Luteibacter rhizovicinus DSM 16549: one gene and its partner. The protein of the gene in region 1 interacts with the protein of each later gene in a pairwise test. Links are inferred from orthologs where the notes say so. Each region holds a gene or a part of one and is shown in the gene's direction. Other genes may lie near its edges. The genes, in order: ileS and rbsB.

Evidence for each region.
Region 2: the proteins of ileS (region 1) and rbsB interact in binary tests that used the Escherichia coli proteins (3 or more experiments, as listed by UniProt). The link is inferred for Luteibacter rhizovicinus DSM 16549 from one-to-one orthologs.

What each region holds. Positions count from the first base shown.
Region 1 is NZ_CP017480.1:300,441-304,175, reverse strand. What follows is about bases 274-3,694. They hold ileS (isoleucine--tRNA ligase), read left to right. Parts: upstream 274-635; coding sequence 636-3,494; downstream 3,495-3,694. Other genes in these bases: lspA (signal peptidase II), read left to right, coding at 3,570-3,694; BJI69_RS01465 (bifunctional riboflavin kinase/FAD synthetase), read left to right, coding at 274-630. In the rest of the region: more of BJI69_RS01465, read left to right, coding at 1-273; more of lspA, read left to right, coding at 3,695-3,735. UniProt on the Escherichia coli protein: Catalyzes the attachment of isoleucine to tRNA(Ile). As IleRS can inadvertently accommodate and process structurally similar amino acids such as valine, to avoid such errors it has two additional distinct tRNA(Ile)-dependent editing activities.
Region 2 is NZ_CP017480.1:1,626,087-1,629,300, reverse strand. What follows is about bases 299-3,198. They hold rbsB (ribose ABC transporter substrate-binding protein RbsB), read left to right. Parts: upstream 299-1,230; coding sequence 1,231-2,166; downstream 2,167-3,198. Other genes in these bases: BJI69_RS07380 (DNA translocase FtsK), read right to left, coding at 2,329-3,198; BJI69_RS07390 (ABC transporter permease), read left to right, coding at 299-1,206. Outside these bases: BJI69_RS07395 (sugar ABC transporter ATP-binding protein), read left to right, coding at 1-260; more of BJI69_RS07390, read left to right, coding at 262-298; more of BJI69_RS07380, read right to left, coding at 3,199-3,214. UniProt on the Escherichia coli protein: Part of the ABC transporter complex RbsABC involved in ribose import. Binds ribose. Also serves as the primary chemoreceptor for chemotaxis.

The sequences.
Region 1 (3,735 bases):
GTCGGGCGGCTGGCCGCCCGGGAAGTCTGGGTCGGCGAGGATTTTCGCTTCGGCCACCGCCGGGGCGGCGATTTCGCACTGCTGCAGAGCATGGGCGCCGAGCTCGGTTTTACGGCCCATGCCGTGCCGCCGGTGATCGTCGACGGCGAGCGTGTGTCGTCGTCCAAAGTACGCACCTTGCTCGGCGAGAGTCGTTTCGCCGAGGCCGCCCGCTTGCTCGGGCGCCCATTCGTGATCGACGGACACGTCGAGCACGGGCAGCAGCTGGGCCGCACCCTTGGATATCCGACCGCGAATATCCATCTCAGTGAACGGGTCAGTCCCGTGCAGGGCATTTTCGCTGTACGCATCGGCGTCGGCGACGGTCCCTGCAGCTGGCCCGGTGTAGCGAGCCTCGGTTTCCGGCCGACGGTGAACGAGGTGCGTGAGCCCCTGCTCGAGGCGCACCTGTTCGATTTCTCCGGCGATCTCTACGGCCAGCGCATCGGCGTGGAGTTCGTACGGAAACTGCGTGACGAAGCGAAATTCGACGGCCTCGACGCCCTGACCGCGCAGATGCGCCAGGACGAGATCGCCGCCCGGCAAGCGCTTGGGATGAACCCCATCCTTGCCTCAGAAACCCACGGTTGACAGCGATGACCCAGGATTACAAGAACACGATCAACCTGCCGCAGACGGCCTTCCCGATGCGTGGCGACCTGCCCAAGCGCGAGCCCGGCTGGCTGGCCAACTGGGAGCGCGTGAATCGCTACGCGCAGATCCAGGAAAAGGCGGCCGATCGCGACAAGGTGTTCGTGCTGCACGACGGCCCGCCGTATGCGAATGGTGCGATTCACCTCGGGCACGCCGTGAACAAGGTGCTCAAGGACGTCGTCGTCAAGTCGAAGCTGATGGCGGGCTATCGTGCGCCGTACGTGCCCGGTTGGGACTGCCATGGCCTGCCCATCGAAATCGCGATCGAGAAGAAGTTCGGCAAGGCGGGCGACAAGCTCGACGCCGCCGCCTTCCGGCAGAAGTGCCGCGAATACGCGATGGCGCAGATCGACCTGCAGCGCGTGGACTTCAAGCGCCTCGGCGTCCTGGGCGACTGGGAAAAGCCGTATCGCACGCTCGATTTCACGTACGAAGCCGACATGATCCGCGCGCTTGCGCGCATCGTGGAGAACGGTCATGTCGTGCGTGGCGCGAAGCCGGTCTACTGGTGCTTCGACTGCGGTTCGGCATTGGCCGAGGCCGAGATCGAGTACGCCGACAAGACCTCGCCGGCCGTCGATGTCGCCTACGACGCGGTGGATCCGGTGTCCTTCGGTGCGCTGTTCGGTATCGCCGCCGGCGATGCCATGATCGCCGTGCCGATCTGGACGACCACGCCGTGGACGCTGCCGTCCAGCCAGGCCGTGTCACTCGGTGGCGAGATCGAGTACTCGCTCGTCGAAGGTCCGTCACGTGACGGCAAGCCGCTGCTGCTCGTCGTCGCCTCGGCGCTGGCGGAGAAAGCGCTTGCGCGCTACGGCGTCGACACCGTCAACGTGCTCGGTCGCGTGCAGGGCGCGGTGCTCGAGAACCAGCCGCTGCGTCATCCGTTTTACGACAAGCAGGTCCCGGTCATCCTGGGCGAGCATGTGTCCGACGAAGACGGTACCGGCGCGGTGCACACCTCGCCCGACCACGGTGCGGAAGACTTCGTGGTCAGCCAGCACTACGGCATCGGCACGCTCAACTACGTGGATGGCCGCGGCGTGTACCGCAGCGACCTGCCGCTCGCAGGCGACGTGTCCTTCGCCGGCATGCATATCTGGAAGGCGAACGACGCCATCGTCGACCTGCTTCGCGATCGCGGTGTGCTGCTGGCTTTCGCCAAACTGACGCACAGCTATCCGCACTGCTGGCGCCACAAGACGCCCGTGATCTTCCGTGCCACGCCGCAGTGGTTCATTGGCATGGAGCAGGCGGACCTGCGCCGCACCGCGCTCACCTCGATCAAGTCTGTGCGCTGGGTCCCGGGTTGGGGCGAAGAGCGTATAGCCGGCATGGTCGATGGTCGTCCCGACTGGTGCATCTCGCGCCAGCGCACGTGGGGCGTGCCGATCGCGCTGTTCGTCGACAAGAACACGCATGAGCCGCATCCGGACAGCGTCGAGCTGCTGGAGAAAGTGGCGCAGCGTGTCGCCCGCGAAGGCATCGATGTCTGGTTCTCGCTGGATGCTCGCGAGCTGCTTGGCGACGACGCCGACAAGTACGAGAAGGTCACCGACGTTCTCGACGTGTGGTTCGATTCGGGTGTCAGCCACTTCGCGGTGGTCGGTGCGCGTCCGGAGCTGCAGGCCGGTGACGCCAGCGAATACAAGGTGATGTACCTGGAAGGCTCCGATCAGCATCGCGGCTGGTTCCAGTCGTCGCTGCTCACCTCGGCAGCGATCAACGGCCGTGCACCTTACGACCATGTGCTCACCCACGGTTTCACCGTGGACGCGCAAGGCCGCAAGATGTCCAAGTCCATGGGCAACGGCATCGAGCCGCAGGACATCATGAAGACCCTCGGCGCGGACATCCTGCGCCTGTGGATCTGCTCGACCGACTACCGTAACGAAATGTCCTTGTCGGACGAGATCCTCAAGCGCGTGGCGGACACGTATCGCCGCGTGCGCAACACGGCGCGCTTCCTGCTCGGCAACCTCGACGGCTTCGATCCGGACAAGCACCTGCTGCCGACGGCGGGCTGCCTCGACCTGGATCGCTGGGCTGTGCAGCAGGCCGCCGACACGCAGACGGCGATCGTCGCCGCGTACGAGCGTTACGACTTCCCGGAAATCGTCCAGCGCGTGCAGAATTTCTGCACGAACGAACTCGGTGCGCTGTACCTCGACATCACCAAGGATCGCCTGTACACGATGCCGACCGATAGCCGCGGTCGTCGCAGTGCACAGAGTGCGATGTATCGCATTCTCGAAGCGATGGTCCGCTGGCTTGCACCGATCGTCACCTTCACCGCCGAGGAAATCTGGGCGAGCATGCCCGGGTCGCGCAGCGAGTCCGTGCTGTTCGACACCTGGTACGACGGCCTCGACGTGCGCGAAGACGGCGATGCCCGTGGTTGGTGGTCGACCCTGCTGGCTATTCGCGCATCGGCCTCGCAGGTGCTCGAAGGCATGCGCAAGGGTGGGCAGATCGGCGCCTCGCTCGACGCCACGCTGACGATTCATGCAGACACCGCCACCCAGGCGGCGCTGGCCGAATCGGCGAGCGAGCTACGGTTCTTCTTCATCACGTCCGACGTCACCCTCGCGCCGCTGGAGGGCCGTCCGGCCTCCGCCGAACGCGTGGAGCTGGAGGGTGCCGAGGTCTACGTTTCGGCCGATGTGAGCGACGCGGTGAAGTGCATCCGTTGCTGGCACCATCGCCCGGATGTCGGCGTGGATCCGGCGCATCCCGAGATCTGCGGGCGCTGCGTCGAGAACGTGACAGGGCAGGGCGAAGATCGCTGCTGGTTCTGAGGAACCGGTCCGACCCTATCCATCCGCGCCGCCACATGGCGGCGCGGCCGCTCCGCTTCGACATGGCCTGTCTGAATGACCGTACGCCCCAAACCCAACGCGCTTTCCTGGCTCTGGCTTGCTGCCGCCATGATCGGTCTCGACCAACTCACCAAGTGGTGGGCGCTGACTGCGCTGCAGCCAGCGGAGACGCCGCATCCGGTGATTCCGGGCATCCTCAACTGGACGCTCACCTTCAACA
Region 2 (3,214 bases), 1.3 Mb from region 1 along the record:
TGGCACTCAAGCCGCGCGTGCTCATCCTCGACGAGCCCACGCGCGGTGTCGATGTCGGCGGCAAGGCCGAGATCTATCACATCATCAATCAACTCGCGGAGCAGGGCGTGGCCATTCTCATGATTTCCTCGGAACTGCCGGAGGTGCTCGCCATGAGCGATCGCATCCTGGTCATGCACGAGGGGCATGCAACGGCCCTGCTCGAAGCCCACGGTGCCACCCAGGAAACCGTGATGACTGCCGCGACCGGAGGCCACTGACATGACGCTTCAACTCAACTGGAGCCAGGCCAAGGCGCTGTTCCAGCGCCTCGGCTCGGTGATCGGACTGCTGCTCCTCTTCATCGTGCTGTCGGTGCTGAGTCCGGACTTCCTGACCACGGGCAACCTGCTCACCGTGTTGCGCCAGGTGTCGATCAATGCACTGATCGCCTTCGGCATGACCTTCGTGATTCTCTCCGGCGGCATCGACCTTTCCGTCGGCGCGATCCTCGCCTTCACCGGTGCGATCACCGCCGGCCTGATGGCCGCCGGTCACGGCATGGTGCTTTCGGTCGGCGCCGGTCTCGGCCTGGGCCTCGTGCTCGGCATGGTCAACGGCGCGCTGGTGTCCTGGGGCAAGGTGGCTCCGTTCATCGCGACCCTCGGCACGGTCACGCTGCTTCGCGGCCTCACCCTGTCTTATACGCAGGGCAGCCCGATCCCGGTGACCAATCCCGGCTTCGCCATGCTCGGCGGCGGCTACATCGCCAACCTGATTCCGTTGCCCGTCATCTGGATGGCCGTTGCCTTCATCCTCTGTGGTTTCCTTCTGCGCGGCACGGTGTTCGGCCGTCACGTGGTGGCGATCGGCGGTAACGAGGAAGCGGCGCGTCTCTCCGGTGTCCGCATCTCGCCGATGAAGCTCGGCATCTACGGTCTTTCCGGCCTTCTCTCCGCATTCGCGGGCGTCGTGCTTACCTCGCGGCTGTATTCGGCCCAGGCGACCGCCGGTGCAGGCTACGAGCTGGACGCCATCGCCGCGGTGGTGCTCGGTGGCACCAGCCTGGCCGGCGGCCGCGGTTGGCTCTTCGGCACCCTGATCGGCGCATTGCTGATCGGCTTCCTGAACAACGGTCTCAACTTGCTCGGCGTAAGCTCTTTCTACCAGCAGGTGGTGAAGGGCATTGTCATCCTGATCGCTGTCCTGCTCGACAGGCGGCAGTAAAAACAAAAACGAGGGAAATACACCATGCGTAAAGTCACATTCCTGGCCGCGGCAGCGGCAACGCTGCTCGCAGCCTGCTCGCAGCAGGGTCCGGGCGAATCCGCGCCGGCCGCCGCCTCCACCGCTGGCGGCGCCGCCGCTTCGGGCACGCCGGTGATCGGCCTCGCGCTGTCGACGCAGAACAACCCGTTCTTCGTCGAGCTGAAGGATGGCGCCCAGAAGGCCGCCAAGGACGCCGGCGTCCAGCTGGTCGTCGTCGATGCGCAGGACGATCCGGCTCGCCAGATCTCCAGCGTCGAAGATCTGATCCAGAAGCGCGTCTCGGTCATCCTGCTCAACCCGACCGACTCTTCGGCCCTGGCCGGTGCCGTACAGTCCGCGCAGCGCGCGAACATCCCGGTAATCACGCTCGACCGCGGCGTCGACGGCGCCGAAGTCGCATCGCACATCGCGTCGGACAACATCGCCGGCGGCAAGATGGCGGCCGACTTCCTGGCCAAGGAACTCAACGGCAAGGGCAACATCATCGAGCTGCAGGGCGTCGCCGGCACCTCGGCCGCGCGTGAGCGCGGCAAGGGCTTCGACGATCAGATCGCCACGACCGGCATGAAGGTCGTCGCGCAGCAGCCGGCGAACTTCGACCGTGCGCAAGGCCTCTCGGTGAGCGAGAACCTGCTCCAGGGCAACAACGACGTCCAGGCGATCTTCGCGCAGAACGACGAAATGGCCCTCGGTGCGGTGCAGGCCCTGGCTGGCAAGAACAAGAAGATCCTCGTCGTCGGCTTCGACGGCACGCCGGACGGCAAGACCGCCGTACAGAGCGGCGCCATGGCGGCCACGGTCGCCCAGCAGCCGGAAGAAATCGGCAAGCTCGGCGTCGAGACGGCGAAGAAGCTCATCGACAAGCAGCCGGTCGACAAGTCGATCGCCGTGCCGCTGAAGCTGCTGACCAAGCAGTAAGCGTCTCGTGTGAAAAGGCCGGGCCCCCTCACGGTGGCCCGGCCTTTTTTATGCGCGATGTTCGGATGGGGAGCTTTATTGTGGGAGCCGCTTCAGCGGCGATGCTCCTGGCAGGGAAGAGCATCGCCGCTGAAGCGGCTCCCACAAAAAGCCAGCGGCGGCTTAGTCCGAAGGACCCGGCGCGATGACTTCGCGCTGCCCGTTGATACCCATCGACGACACCAACCCTGCCGCTTCCATCGCCTCGACCAGACGCGCCGCGCGGTTGTAACCGATGCGGAACTGGCGCTGCACGAACGAGATCGACGCACGACGCGAACGCAGTACAAAGGCCGCCGCTTCGTCGTACAACGGATCCAGTTCGGCGTCGATGCCGTCTTCGCCAGGTTCGCCATCGACCGCGTCGCTCGGCGGACCGGCAAGGATCTCGTCCTTGTAGTCGGGCTCGCCGAACTGCTTCAGCCACGCCACGATGCGATGCACTTCCTCGTCGGCGACAAAGGCGCCGTGGATGCGCTGCGGATAGCCCGTACCTGGTGGCAGGAACAGCATGTCACCCTGGCCGAGCAGGCTCTCGGCGCCCATCTGGTCGAGAATGGTGCGCGAGTCGATCTTCGATGACACCTGGAAGGCGACGCGGGTAGGGATGTTCGCCTTGATCAGTCCGGTGATCACGTCGACCGAGGGGCGCTGTGTCGCGAGGATCAGGTGGATACCCGCTGCACGCGCCTTCTGCGCCAGCCGTGCGATCAGTTCTTCGATCTTCTTGCCGGCGACCATCATCAGGTCGGCCAGCTCGTCGATGATCACCACGATCATCGGCAAGGTATCCAGATGCTCCGGTACTTCGGGATGCGCCGGGAACGGATTGAACAGCGGCTTGCCCGCGGCGCGCGCCTCGCGCACCTTCTGGTTGAAACCGGCGAGGTTGCGCACGCGCAGATCCGACATCACGCGGTAGCGGTTTTCCATCTCGGCGACGCACCAGTTCAGCGCGTTGGCGGCGAGCTTCATGTCCGTGACCACGGGCGCCAGCAGGTGCGGAATG